One region of the Micromonospora sp. NPDC050397 genome, then DNA from elsewhere that is predicted to be linked to it. Evidence: riboswitches for the same ligand, from Rfam matches in the RefSeq annotation. Region 1 holds a riboswitch; each other region holds the start of a gene.
The links. Region 1 has a riboswitch for cyclic di-AMP ahead of ACI2K4_RS13785 (coiled-coil domain-containing protein). Riboswitches for the same ligand answer to the same signal wherever they lie in the genome.

Region 1 (3,460 bases):
GCGGGAGACGACGTACGCGCTGCGCAACACCGACCGGACCGGGTCGGTGGAGGTGATCCACCACGGTGAGCGGTTCGTGGTGACCTGTGACGAGCCGGTGAGCAGGGCGAACCCGGAGCCGCATCCGGTCGGCCCGGCACCACAGCAGCCGCCCGGCCGCGCGCCCGCCCGCCGGGCGTCGGTGACCGAGGCCCGGGGTCCGGGACCGGCGACCCGGCCGGAGGATCCGGCACCCGACGAACCCGGGAGCTGACGCCCGTCGGACCGTCAGAGCAGCGACAGGTGTACGTGATTCGTGTGGTCGCTGGACGGGTCGCCCTGCGCGGAGGAGTACGCCTTCCAGCCCGTCGCCGGGAACCAGATCTGCCGGTACCAGATCACGTAGAGGACGCCGAGCTGGTCGGCGTTGCGGACCAGGAACGCGGCCAGGTTGTTGCCGTACGTCCGGTCGCCGCCTTTCGCGTCACCGCCGAAGCCACCGGGCTCGGCGGAGAAGTCGCAGGCCCGCCCCTTGGGATGCTCGAACGGTCCGCCGCTGCGGTAGCAGGAGACGTGCCGGGTGAAGCCGAGCCGCCGGGTTTCGTTGAGCGCGTGCAACGCACGCGGGGTCAGGCAACCCCGGGTGGTCGGATCGCCCCGGTTGCACGACTGCGCCGGCCAGGAACCGTCCCGGTTGCGCGGGGCGGGGCTCGCGACGGGTGAGGAGGTGTTGACGAAGCCCTCGGTGCTGGCCCCACCGACGAGGGAGAGGGCCCGTTCCGCCGCCTCCCGTTGCTTGGCCATCACGGCGAGCTGCCGCTGCTCCTCGGCCAGGGCGGCGTCGGCGGCGGCCTTTGCCCGACTGGCCTGGTCGCGGGCCTCGCGAAGCTTGCGCAGCTTGCTGTTGTCACGCTGGGCGATCAGGTCGAGACCTTCGGCACGCTCCATGAACTCGTCCGGGCCGGCGCTGGCGAGCAACGCGCTGATCGGTCCGATCCGGCCGATCCGGTAGGCGCTGACCGCCACCTCGCCGACCTCGGGGCCGAGCGAGTCGAGCTGCTCCTCTATCCGCCGCAGCTCGTCGGCGTACGCGGCCTGGCGCTCCCGCGCGTTCCGCACGGCATTGCTCGCCGCGGCGAAGCCGCGACCGGTGGACTCCAGGACGTCACGTAAGAGGGGATTGCCGCCCTCGTCGCCGGTGGTGGCCGGTCCGGTGGGTGTGGCCGAGGCTGGCCCGGCGGCTGCCGTACCGGCGAGCACGCTGACCACGGTGAGCAGGGTCAGGGCCAGCGAGAACCGCTGACGCATGGGTGTCGTCACGCACGTTCCTCCCGTCGGCCGCCGACCGGGTTAGCTGACGGGTTCGGGACGGGAACGACCCCTACCGCGAGTGCGGATTCACCCCACCTACCTGGTTCCCCGGCTCGCACGAAGCGATTGGGCGGCGGTCGTCGCCGACAGCTCGAGGGGGTAACCACCGGGTCGGAACCGAGGGTGACATTACCGGATCAGTTGGACTTTTCAGGGCCAAATCTCCACTCGCCACGAGCGAAATCTTCTGGTATGAGACGGGACGATATGGGATGGGAAAGTTGAGCGTGGCTGACCGGGGAGTTGGACCCGGTCGAAAATCCCCGCCGGGCCCTCGTGCGAGGGTCCGACGGGGCGTCGTCCACGTGATGCCGGCTGTCGGGTCAGAAGCGGTCGCCGGTGGAAGGGACGCCGTTCTGGTCGTGCGGGGTGACCCGTCGTGGGTCGTCCGAGGCCCGTGCCTGGGCCGCGTCGTCCGCCCAGTCTCGCCCCGCGTTGTCACGTTTGTCGCGCTTGTCCTGCGGCGGGCTGGCGTTGGTACGTCCGGACTCCGACTTCGCGGATTTCTGGCGGCTCATGGGTTTCCTCACGATCGCTCGACGCGGGCCGCTGCCGCGGCCACCGTGGTCGTGTCCCTGCTCACCCGTTGGCCTTCCCGAACGGCGCGATGGCAAACGGCCCCTTCGGTAGGGGGCACCAGGCCGCGGCGCGGTCCACCTCGTCCCACCGGACGAGGTGGTCAACACCCGGTTGTTCGTCCCGACTCGGGGTATCGGAGACCGGGTGGAGACAGAGACGACCGAAACCGCTATCCCGGCCGGAGACGTGGAACTCGCCGCGGACCTGGTGACCCCTACCGAGGGGGCCGTCGGCGTGGTGCTGTTCGCCCACGGCAGCGGAAGTTCCCGGCGCAGTCCACGCAACGTCGCGGTCGCCCGGGTGCTCCACCGGCACGCGCTGGCGACCGTACTGGTGGACCTGCTCACCCCAGAGGAGAACCGGGTCGACCAGGAGACCGCCGAACTGCGGTTCGACATCGCGCGGCTGGCGGCACGGCTGGTCAGCGCCATCGACTGGCTGAGGAGGTCGCCCGACACGGCGGCCCTGCCGGTCGGACTCTTCGGGGCCAGCACGGGCGCGGCGGCGGCACTGGTGGCCGCGGCCGAGCGGCCGGAGCACGTACCGGCCGTGGTCTCCCGGGGCGGTCGCGCCGACCTGGCGGGTCCGGCCCTCTCCCGCGTACGGGCGGCGACCCTGCTGCTGGTCGGCGGGCGGGACGAGCAGGTGATCCAGTTCAACCAGCAGGCCCGCGACGCGCTCGGCGGGGAGGTGGAACTGCGGATCATCCCCGACGCGACCCACCTGTTCCCCGAGCCGGGTGCGCTGGAACAGGTCTCGGACCAGGCCGCCGACTGGTTCGCCGAGCGCCTGCCCAGTTTCGGGGCCGCGCCCTAGTTCCGGGGTCGGCGCCCGTTGTTCGGGCCGCTCCTCGGCGGGTAACCCGTGGCATGCACATCGGGATTATCGGGGCCGGCAATGTCGGCGGAACGCTTGCCCGTCGGCTCGCCGAGGCGGGCCACGAACTCGCGATCGCCAACTCCAGGGGACCGCAGACACTCCAGGACCTGGTGGGCGAACTGGGACACCGTACGCACGCGGTCAGCTCCTCCGAAGCGGCCCGCTTCGGTGACCTGGTGATCGTCGCGGTGCCGTTCGGTCGGTACAACGAACTGCCGACGGCGGAGTTGAAGGGCAAACCGGTCATGGACACCGGGAACTACTACCCGGATCGGGACGGGCACATCCCGGAGTTGGACCAGGACCAGACCACCTCCAGCGAGATGGTGCAGCAGCACCTGAAGGGCGCGCACGTCGTCAAGGCGTTCAACACCCTGCACGCGGAGAACATGCGCGACCATGCCCGTCAGTCCTCGGCCCAGGAGCGGTACGGCATCCCCATGTCCGGGGACGACCCCCAGGCCAAACGAGCGATCGCCGACCTGGTCGAGGAGCTTGGCTTCGAGCCGGTGGACGCCGGTGACCTGGCGACCGGCGGGCGCAAGCAGCAGCCGGGCAGCGTGACCTACGAGGCCGACTTCACCGCCGAGGAGTTGGCGGCGGCACTGCGCGAAAACCGCTGACCTGGTCGCGGTCATCCGCGCGGAGGACG
Region 2 (3,460 bases), on a different contig from region 1:
GGAGTGACCACCGTGGCCGGTCGGCACGCTGGCCGAGCGACCCGGCACGCTAGCCGAGCGACTTGAGGTCGGGCGGGACCGGGGCGCCCATCGGATACTCCGGGTCCCGCCCGGCGCGCACGTCCATCGCCCAGCGCAGTTGCGCACAGCCGTCCGGGGTGCAACAGGCGCAGGTGCCGGGGGCGTACGACGTACCCCGGTCCTCGTGCTGGGCGATGGTCATCGCCGCCGCCTCCCAGATCCCCGCGCGGGTCAGCGGCTCGTCGACGCGGCTCACGGGGTCAACACCTGACACGGCACGGCCATCACCAGAACCCTTCGTTCGATGTACGGGCGCACGGCGACCGACTCGTGGTGGCGACCGGGGGCGCGGACTGCCGCCCCGACCCAACGGTCTTCGGTGTCCGCCTGGTCGGCGCGGGCCATGGTCACGACAGTGTCAACGCGCACGTCCGTGGATGGTTGTGGCACCGCCGCCATCGTCCCGCTGGTACGGGCAGCCCCGGGCACCGACCGGTTCGGTCGGCACCCGGGGCCAGGGGGGAGGAAGGATCAGGCTGAGTAGCCCCGGCTGGCCATCCAGTTGGCCAGGTCGATGGTGCTCATCCAGTAGGAGCTGACCCCGTTGACAAACGCCGGGTCGGCGATCTGCACGGTCCGCCCGTTGTCGCGGTAGCCGACGACGGTCAGGTAGTGGCCCCCGTCGTACGCGTGCCACCCGCCGTCGACATCGGTCGCCGAGCCGACGATGTTCGCCACCACCGCGTACCCGCTGCTGATCGCGTGCACGACATCGGCCTGGAGCCGGTCCATCTGAGCCGGCGACGGCGTGCCCGGGATGAAGGTGCTCGAGTAGAAGTTCGTCTTGGCCAGGCTGTTCAGGCCCCGGGTGGTGTCGTCGGCCGAGTTGGTGCCGTTCATCGTGGTGCCCAGGGCCGAGGCGACCGCGTCCTGGCTCGGCGTCTTGTCCCGGGCGGTCAGGGCGATCCGGGTCGCCGCCGGGCCGCAGTACCAGCCGTTGATCTGCGCCTCGTAGTCGTAGTCGAGCGTCTTCGCGGCCGGCGGTGCCTTCTTGACCGCCTTGACCGCGGTCGGTGTGGCCTTCTTGGCGGCGGCCGGGGCCGACTGCGTGGGGCTCGGCGCGGCCGAGGTGGCGACCGGGGCCGGGGCATCCGGGGTGGGGGTGGTGAGGCTGGGCGCGATCTCGCCGGCGGCCTGGCCGCCGAGCTTCTCGGAGACGGCCACGGCCGAGGTGTCCGGCAGGGCCGACTCGTGGCCCTGGGTGAGCAGGATGCCGGTGGTCAGACCCACCGCGAGGACCGCGGCGGAGACAACGCTGACCCGGTACGGGCTGGCGGTCACGATGCGACGCAGTCGCAGTTGCTGACGATGCTTCATTCGATTTCCTCCGCAGATGTGCCGATCTGCGATCGGGGGCACATGATTCGGGATGGCGTGGGGTCTCTGCCGGGGCCGGTCGCGTGACGAGTGCGCGCGAGGTCCGGCGGCATCGGCCGCCAACCCGGGCTGCCGGATCAGGGCGTGCTGATCCGCCACCGCCTTGCGCGGTGGAATGCGTTACCGGATGAGGGCGTACGACAAATCAGTGCCGTACGTTTCCGTCCACCTGCCGGTCGCGCGTACTCGTGTCACCGACCGTTCGCGATGCTCGCGTCGACGGTCGTACGCGGGTGGCCTAGTGATCCAGCGTCTTCGGCCGCGCCTGCGCGCGGGCGGACCTGAGCAGGTGACGGGGGACGTGGCCGAGGGAGGGGCCACGGCAGATACTGCGCTGCACGGAGCATGTTCTCCTTCCGATACCGCCTACCGGGTTAGCTGACGGATTCGGACGGGAAGCTCGCCCTACCGCGAATGTCTCGCGGATTCACCCCAAAACTACTGTGGGTCCCCGGCTCGTAACAGTTACGACTCAGCGGGTCTGTTCCGGTGTCACCCGCGGTGACTAATGGCCGGACCAGACGGGCTGACGTTACTGGTCCGTTCATGTTCTTGCCAAGCCCGCTTGGCCTGCGAAAACCGTGACCAACGCCGCTACTTTCCTCGATTTGTGATGGTCGCTGTATGATCACGGAAAGTATTTGTCGACACCCTGGGTGATTTTGCTGTCCATGGTCGTACCGCCTTTTGCCGACCCGGCGCACGATGTCGCATTTCCCGCTCGGCGGTCCGCACGCCCCGACCCTTGGAGTGGGCTGGACGCCACCTCGGCGGCAGTCCGGCCGATTTCCGGGCCGCTTCCGACCAACCGTGCCACCTCGCGTGGGCCGATCGGACCAGGTCGAACGGACCGCTCGGGCGAAGCCCGCGCCCGCCGATGTCCGTACGTCTTTCGGCACCGGCAGCCGTAGGTGGGCCGGGGCAGGGTAGAAAGACTCCGAGTCACCCGATCACTGGAAGGACTTCCCGATGAACCTCGACCGAGCGATTCCGCCGGACCCGTACGACGTGCTTCCGCCGGTGCCCGCGTTCACCGTCACCAGCGACGACGTACGCGACGGTGAGCCGTTGGACGCCGAGTTCACGCACCCCAGCGTCGGCGGCAACGACCAGTCACCGCAGCTCGCCTGGTCCGGTTTCCCGGCGGAGACGCGCAGCTTCGTGGTCACCTGCTACGACCCGGACGCGCCGACCACCAGCGGATTCTGGCACTGGGTGCTGGTGAACATCCCCGCCTCGGTCACCCAGTTGCCCCGGGGCGCCGGCAAGGCCGGAGCCACCGGCGGAGGCGCGTTCGCGGTACGCAACGACTACGGCACCCAGGAGTACGGCGGGGCCGCGCCGCCGGCCGGTGACCGGCCGCACCGCTACCTCTTCGCCGTACACGCCCTCGACGTGGAGAAGCTCGACGTCACCCCGGACGCCAGCCCGGCGTACGTCGGCTTCAACCTGACCTTCCACACCCTCGCCCGCGCGGTGATCCGCCCCACGTACCAGGTCAAGGGCTGAACCCGGGGGACAGACACGCAGTGAGCGGCCGTCGCCGACACCGGGGACGGGTAGACGGTGTCGGTGCCGGCCGCTGAGCGCAACCCGAAGTCGGGTCAGGCGGTCCAGCCGAGTGGTCGGATGGAGCGGTCGGATGGAGCGGTCGGGTCAGGCGGTCGGTTCGCCGGGGACCCGGGCGACGGCGAAGACCGACTGCCCGAACGGGGGGCGGACGATCTGCTCGGCGGCCTTGGTCACCGGCAACACCAGGGTGTCGTACACCTTGACCATCGGGCCCTCCTTCGGCATCAGCCGGAAGACGTTGGTCGCCATGTAGTAACCGATCAGACCCAGCGCGTTCGCGTAGTGCAACCGCTCGATGGTCAGGCCCGCCTCGGTCAGCGCCGCCCGCATCGTCTTCTTCGTGTAGCGCCGGACGTGCCCGGTGGCGATGTCCGCCGGGCCCATCGCGAACTGGAACGCCGGGACGATGAGGACGATCGCCCCGCCCGGA
Region 3 (3,460 bases), on a different contig from region 1:
CGACCGTCGATGCGGTCAGTGGTCCCGGTGCCCGGGGTCGGCGTCGTCCGGCCCGACCCCGGGCGGGCAGGGCGACTGCTCCGGGTCGCACCCCTCGGCCTCGGTGTCGCAGGCGTCGAAGCCCGACCGGATCAGGTCCGAGATCTCGCCGAGCAGGTCGAGCTGCTCCGGGCTCAGTCGGTCGATCACCAAGTGGCGGACGTGCGCGACGTGCCTCGGGGCCGCCGCCCGGATGGCCGCCAGACCGGCATCGGTGATCTGGATGAACGCGCCCCGGGTGTCGGTCTCACAGGGCTCCCGTTCGACCAGGCCCCGCCGGGCCATCCGCCCCAGGTGGTGGGTCAGCCGGGTCTTCTCCCACTGGAGATGGGTCCGGAGCTGGAAGATCCGAAGTCGCCCCTGGGGCGCCTCACTGAGGTGCACCAGCACGCCGTAGTCGCTGGCCGAGAGGCCGGTCTCGGCCAGCAGTTGGCGGCTCAGCCTGCTCTCCAACTCCATCTGCATCGCGATGAAGGAACGCCAGACGCGCTGTTCCCGCTCGCTGAGCCACTTCTCCCCGGTCCCCGTCACGCCGACCATGATACCGGCGAGGATGACGCGTCATCCTCGCCAAAGGGACCCCGTGGAGTGGGGCGATCGGTCTGATCGTCACGGATGTTCCGATTGGCGGGCGGGACGGCGTAACGGATCGGGCCCCCGCCGGCACGGTGGCCGGGCGGAGGCCCGAGGAGGTCGGTCGTGCCGCCGTCAGAGCATGGACATGTGTACGTGGTCGGTGTGGTCGCTCTCACCGCTGTACGACTGCCAGCCCGTGGCTGGGAACCAGATCTGCTTGTACCAGATCACGTAGAGGATGCCGAGCCGGTCGGCGTTACGCACCAGGAACGCGGTCAGGTTGTTGCCGTACAGGCGCTGGGCGTTCGTGGCGGCGGGGGCGAATCCGCTCTTCAGCAGTGACCAGTCGCAGGCGCGGCCCTTCGGGTGCTCGAACGGACCACCGTTGCGGTGGCAGCCGACAAAGAGATTGAACCCCGCCTTCTTCACCTCGTTGTACGCGTGCAGCGTGCGCGGGGTGATGCAGCCGCTGGTGGTCGGGTCGTCCTTGCTGCACGACTCGGCCGGCCAACCGCCGCTGGCCGTACGTGGTGCGGCCTTGGCCACCGGTGAGCTGGCGTTGACGAACCCGTTGGTCAGTCGCTTGCCACCGACCAGGGCGAGTGCCTTCTCGGCGTCGGACTTCTGCCGGGCGATGACCGTCTGCTGCTTCTCCTGCTCCTTGACCTCGGCGTCGGCCAGGGCCTTGGCGCGGTCGGCCAGCTCGCGGGCGGCGTTGAGCTCGTGCATCTTGTGGTCGTTGACCGCGTTCATCTCCTCCAACGCGGCGGCCCGGTCCAGGAACGAGTCCGGCGACGCGCTGTTGAGCAGCGCCGACACCGGGCCGAGCTTGCCGGTCCGGTAGGCGCGGGCGGCGATCTCGGCGACCTGAGGGGTCAGCGCCTCGATCTGCTCCTCGGCCTTCTTCAGCTCGGCGGCGAGGATGCCCTGGCGCTTCTTGGAAGCCTCCAGCGCGGCCTTGGCGTCGAGGAAACGCCGACCGGTCTGGTCCAACACCTCGCTGAGCAGCGGGGTGTCGGACTCCGTCGGCGCGGCCGGGGTCGGTGCGGCCTGGGCCGGAACGGAGAACGGGGCCACCATGACCGCGCTGGCGAACAGAGCCAGGGCAGGGGTGAACCATCGGCGGAGGGGTGCCGTCATGCAGGATCCTTCCGTTGGTCGCCGACCGGGTTAGCTGACGGGTTCGGGATGGAAGTGATCCCTACCGCTTTCGCGGATTCACCCCGGGTACTCGGTTCCCCGGTTCGCCGAAACGATTAGGCGACGGTCCCGCCGGCACCGGTTGGCGCCGATTGGCGTTGACCGCGAAGAATCTTACCTTGCGAGATGTGCCGATGTGCATGCCCCAAGCGGTACGAAAAGCGTTATGGGACAACGACTTTCGGTCATCGTCTTTGCTTTTCATTAAGTGATCGGTACCGGGCGTAATGACGATGTTCGACATTGTCGACTCAGCGGTTGCCGCCACGCCTGCGGGCCGGTTGGGCGTTCCGACCGGAGGAGCCGCCCGCCGCCTTCCGGGCCGCCGCCGCACGACGGGCCGCCGCCGAGGTCGCCGGCCGGCGCCGGTTCGCCGGGCCGGTGTTGATCCGCGCCCGTCTCTTCGGCCGCAGTACCAGCACCACCATCAGGACCACCGCCGCCAGCAGCAGCACCGGCAGCAGCCAGGTGAGCGCTCCACTGTCGCCGGTGCCGTCACCGGCGTCGGTCGTACCGGCCGGGGTTGGTGCGGCGGCCTGGCCGGTGTCGCCCGGGGCGGCCGACCGGGGCGGCTCCGGGTTCTCGGCCGCGGCCACCAACGCCGGGTCGGCGGCATTGGTCGGCGCGGTCCAGCCCTGCGGCGCGGCGGTGGGTGTGCCGGAGTACCTGAACTTCACCGTACCGCGTACGGGTTCCCGGTCGGAGGCGACCGAGAGGTAGCTGGCGGTGTACTCGCCCTTCTCCGGCCAGTGCGTGACCTGCACGAACGCGGAGTAGCCGGTGTGGTAGAGCTTCGGCTCCCACTTGCCGTTGACCAGGTTGAGTTCGGTCACCGGGCGGTCGAGTCGCTTCTCCGGGCCGGGTTGCCAGCCGCCGTCGACCCGGACACCGCTCGGTGCGGTCACGGTGAAGTACGCGTTCGCCGCCGGTGCCTCGGTGAAGTAGAGCTCCAACGCCTGCTTCGGCTGCGACAACGTGGCACCGGCCACCGGGTCGGAGACCGCCAGTTGCCCGTGGGCGGAGGCGGGTGCACCGGCCACGACGAGCGCGACTGTCGCTCCGAGGAGGACGGCGAGCAGGCGGCATGCCGCGCGTACGTTGACCAGCCGGGGCGATCGCATCGGCCCATCATGGTGGCTTCCGCTGTGCCCGGCAAGACGCTACAGTCGCTTCCCAACGTCGCGGACCGGCCTGACTGGGGAGATGTCGATGAAGCCCGTTACCGGCCGCCGTCGCGCTCTGGCCGTGCTGAGCAGCGCGATCCTGCTCGCCGTGGCGGGCACCGGTTGCGGTTCGACGGAGCAGCCGACCGACCCGTCCGCGCCGGTCGAGGTGGCCATCACCATCACCGGCGGTCGGGCCGAGCCGCAGCCCGGTCGGATCGACGCGAAGAAGAACCAGCAGGTCAGGATCACCGTCACCAGCGACGTCGCGGACCGGGTCCACGTGCACGGGTACGAGGTCGGCGCCGACCTGATCGCCGGACAGCCGGCCACGGTGGAGTTCGAGGCCGAACTGGACGGTCTGTTCGAGGTCGAGACGCACCAGTCGGGGCTCCTGCTGTTCCAACTCCTGGTGCGATGAGCGACCCTGCCCCTGGTTCCGCGTACGTCTTCCCGGAACTGCTCGCCCACGGGGTGGGCGG
Region 4 (3,460 bases), on a different contig from region 1:
CCGATCGTGGCGGCGATGGCGGCCGAGGGCTGATCCGGGGCCGGCACGACCAGGTGCGGGCCGACGACCGTGACCGTGCCCCGCCGGACGCCCGGTGACCGACCCGCTCCTCGAAGAGTCCGAAGATTGCACACATTGCGATGTGAGCATATGTTGGGCCGTACGGGTACCGGCGGCGGAGGGTGTGTGCGTGGGCGCGGGTCATGACCACGGCGCGCGGACGGTGCGCGCGGGCGAGCGGCACCGGGGACGGCTCTGGTCCGCCCTCGGGCTGCTCGTGGTCTTCACCGTGGTCGAGGCGGTCGCCGCCCTGGCCACCGACTCGCTCGCCCTGCTCTCCGACGCCGGGCACATGTTCACCGACGTGCTCGGGATCGGGATGGCGCTCGCCGCGATCACCGCGACCCGGCGCGCGACGGACGACCCGCAGCGAACCTTCGGCCTCTACCGGCTCGAGGTGCTCGCCGCCCTGGGCAACGCGGTGCTGCTCTTCGGGGTCGCGCTCTACGTCCTGGTCGAGTCGGCGCTCCGGTTCGGCGCGGAACACCCGCCGACCGTGCTGGCCGGACCGATGCTGGTGGTTGCGATCCTCGGTCTGCTGGCCAACCTGGTCGCGTTCGCGCTGCTGCGCCCCGGCGCGCGGGAGAACATCAACCTGCGCGGGGCCTACCTGGAGGCGCTCGGCGACCTCTTCGGCTCGGCCGGGGTGATCGTCGCCGCCCTGGTGATCGCGAATACCGGCTGGTGGTGGGCCGACCCGGTGGTCGCGGTGGCGATCGGGCTGTTCATCCTGCCCCGGACCTGGCGACTGGCCCGGGCGGCGGTCCGGATCCTGGTGCAGGCCGCGCCGGAACACCTGGACGTGCCGACGGTGGCCGCCCGGCTCTGCGCCGTACCCGGCGTCGCCAACGTGCACGACCTGCACGTCTGGACCCTCACCTCGGGCATGGAGGTGGCCTCGGCCCACCTCACGCTCGCGTCGGGCGCGGAGGTCGGCGCGGTGCTGGCCGCCGCGCGGGAGGCGCTGCACGACGACTTCGACATCGCGCACGCCACCCTCCAGGTCGAGCCCGGCACCGCGACCGAACCCTGCGGACCCGCCGACTGGTAGCCCACACCCCATCCGTACGCCGCGCAAAGCCATCGACTCCTTACTTCGACCGACAAGGCGACCACTCTTCGCTTACCTGGTCCTTAAATTTTGTCCCTCGACCGGGTGAAATTTTCTGCTTATATCCGACATATCATTTCGACTCGTGTTCAGGGTAAAACCAGCCAACACTGTCCGTACTGGACCCGACCGGTAGGCTCGGCTCCGGTCTCCGCCGGGCGGCGCCCTCCGGCGCCTGCGGTGACCGTCGCCTAATCGCACGTGCGAGCCGGGGAACCATCGCGTTTTTGGGGTGCATCCGCGTCAGCGGTAGGGATCTTCCGTCCCGAACCCGTCAGCTAACCCGGTCGGCGGCTGACGGAAGGACGTGTACCGAATGCCATTCATGGCGCCCGTACGACCCCGTGCCGCACGGTTCGCGACCCTGACCGCGCTCGCGGTCACCCTCGCCGTGCTGGCCTCCCCCCTCACCCCCACCAGCGCGCTGGCCGCCGCCGGCCCGGTCTCCGCCCTGCCCGGAACGCTCGCCGCCGCCCCCGGCGGCACCGACGACGAGGGTGGCAGCGCCAGCCTCCGGGAACAGCTCGAGGCCGCCGCCAAGGGTTACCTCGACGCCCAGGCGAAGCTGGACAACTCCACCAAGCGGCAGCAACAGCTCGCCGCCCACCTGGTCACCCTGGAGGCCGACGTGGCCGCCCGGACCCAGACCGTCGGCGAACTCGCCGGCATGGCGTACCGCACCGGCCGGCTCGGGCCGCTGACCGCCCTGCTCAACAGCGACTCGCCGGACGGCTTCCTGGACCGGGCCACCTCGCTCGGCACCGTGGCCGCCAACGAGGACCGCCAGCTCCGGAACCTGATCGAGGCACGCGACCAGGAGAAGCGGGCCAAGACGGCGATCGAGGGCGAGATCCGGGAGCAGCGCAAGCAGCTCACCGTCATGGGCCAGCGCAAGCAGCAGGCCGAACGGGCGCTGGCCCAGGCCGGCAGTGGCGGCGCCAGCCCCGGCGTCACGGCCACCACCAAGTCGTCCTCGGCCAAACCGGCCCCGCGCAACTCCGACGGCTCCTGGCCGGCCGAGTCGTGCAGCGTCGACGACCCGACCACCACCGGCTGCATCACCCCACGCACCCTCAACGCGATGAACCAGGCCAAGGCGGCCGGCTTCACCCGCTTTGTCTCCTGCTTCCGCAGCGGCGGATCGGGCGAGCACCCGAAGGGCAAGGCCTGTGACTTCGCGGCGCAGACGGGCGGGTTCGGTGGGGTCGCCACCGGCGGCGACAAGACGTACGGCAACAACCTGGCGGCGTACTTCGTGAACAACGCCAGCCGCCTCGGCGTGCTGTACGTGATCTGGTTCAAGCAGATCTGGCTACCCGGAACCGGCTGGAAGGCGTACAACGGCGGCGGCGACCCCTCCAGCGACCACACCAACCACGTCCACCTCTCCATGAACTAACCCCTGTCCCTGCCCCCTGTCCCCCCCTCCCCCGCCCGCCCCGCCCCCGCCCCCGCCTCGTCGATCTAGGGCAAATCGTCGCTGGACGATCTTCGAACCAGGTGGATTTGCCCTAGATCAACGAGCGGGGTGGGGGAGGGAGGGGGTCAGGGCTGGGCGTTCCAGAAGCCGATCAGGGTGGCGGCCCACCAGCCGAGTTGGGAGATGGTGGCCGCCGCGGCGGCGGGAAGCAGGGTGGACCAGGGCAGCGGGCCGTCACCGGCGGCGGCGAGCCGGTCGCTGACCCGGCCAAGGAAGATCCCGTTGATCCCGACCACGAGTACGGCGAAGAGTTTGAGGCGTACCAGTCCGGACGACGTGTCCGGACCGAGCGCCGCACCACTGACCAGCAGGCCCACCAGGCCCAGCCAGATCAGCAGGTGCGAGCCCCGGGCCGTGGTGAGTACGGTGCCGATCCGCTCCCGGCGCAGCAGCCAGCGGAGACTGAACCAGTCCACCGTCAGCACCGCACCGAAGCCCACAACGAGGCAGGTCAGGTGGCAGAAGAGCGCGGCCGTCCGCCAGCCCGGCGAGAGCGTGAGGCTCGGCGCGGCGAGGACCACGACCAGCCATACGACCGTCATCGCCATGATCGAACCGGCGACCGCGTTCCGTCCTGCCGGGCGACGATGACCGCCACGCCAGCCCACCCCGGGGCCGACACCCGGAACGGCCACCTCGGCCGCGCGCGGCGACGAGGTCGGCGCGGTGGTGACGTGAACGGGCACGGGCACAGGCGGACCCGGGGTGGGAAGGGCCGAAGGCCGGGCGGAAGTGGCCGGAGCCAGAGCGAGAGCGGCCGGCCCTGGGGCGGAAGTGACCGCAGCCGGGGCGGAAAGGGTCGAGGGCGG

Region 2: it holds a riboswitch for cyclic di-AMP, as region 1 does, so the genes downstream of both, ACI2K4_RS19005 (C39 family peptidase) here and ACI2K4_RS13785 (coiled-coil domain-containing protein) in region 1, are expected to answer to the same signal.
Region 3: it holds a riboswitch for cyclic di-AMP, as region 1 does, so the genes downstream of both, ACI2K4_RS23070 (coiled-coil domain-containing protein) here and ACI2K4_RS13785 (coiled-coil domain-containing protein) in region 1, are expected to answer to the same signal.
Region 4: it holds a riboswitch for cyclic di-AMP, as region 1 does, so the genes downstream of both, ACI2K4_RS16040 (hypothetical protein) here and ACI2K4_RS13785 (coiled-coil domain-containing protein) in region 1, are expected to answer to the same signal.

Annotation. Positions count from the first base shown of each region.
Region 1 is NZ_JBJDPS010000003.1:624,663-628,122, reverse strand. Features, by position in the region: partial or broken gene ACI2K4_RS13790 (glycoside hydrolase family 65 protein) at 1-175, shown strand, start outside; gene ACI2K4_RS13785 (coiled-coil domain-containing protein) at 268-1,287, opposite strand; cyclic di-AMP (ydaO/yuaA leader) riboswitch at 1,303-1,433, opposite strand; gene ACI2K4_RS13780 (hypothetical protein) at 1,674-1,868, opposite strand; gene ACI2K4_RS13775 (dienelactone hydrolase family protein) at 2,074-2,745, shown strand; gene ACI2K4_RS13770 (NADPH-dependent F420 reductase) at 2,799-3,431, shown strand.
Region 2 is NZ_JBJDPS010000005.1:35,046-38,505, reverse strand. Features, by position in the region: gene ACI2K4_RS19015 (serine hydrolase domain-containing protein) at 1-7, shown strand, start outside; gene ACI2K4_RS19010 (hypothetical protein) at 50-277, opposite strand; gene ACI2K4_RS19005 (C39 family peptidase) at 553-1,398, opposite strand; cyclic di-AMP (ydaO/yuaA leader) riboswitch at 1,807-1,946, opposite strand; gene ACI2K4_RS19000 (YbhB/YbcL family Raf kinase inhibitor-like protein) at 2,428-2,967, shown strand; gene ACI2K4_RS18995 (class I SAM-dependent methyltransferase) at 3,115-3,460, opposite strand, start outside.
Region 3 is NZ_JBJDPS010000006.1:440,689-444,148, forward strand. Features, by position in the region: gene ACI2K4_RS23065 (MarR family winged helix-turn-helix transcriptional regulator) at 16-570, opposite strand; gene ACI2K4_RS23070 (coiled-coil domain-containing protein) at 748-1,755, opposite strand; cyclic di-AMP (ydaO/yuaA leader) riboswitch at 1,759-1,888, opposite strand; gene ACI2K4_RS23075 (copper resistance protein CopC) at 2,067-2,936, opposite strand; gene ACI2K4_RS23080 (hypothetical protein) at 3,025-3,399, shown strand; gene ACI2K4_RS23085 (hypothetical protein) at 3,396-3,460, shown strand, end outside.
Region 4 is NZ_JBJDPS010000004.1:56,936-60,395, reverse strand. Features, by position in the region: gene ACI2K4_RS16050 (ABC transporter permease) at 1-33, shown strand, start outside; gene ACI2K4_RS16045 (cation diffusion facilitator family transporter) at 191-1,111, shown strand; cyclic di-AMP (ydaO/yuaA leader) riboswitch at 1,350-1,480, shown strand; gene ACI2K4_RS16040 (hypothetical protein) at 1,497-2,570, shown strand; gene ACI2K4_RS16035 (hypothetical protein) at 2,717-3,193, opposite strand.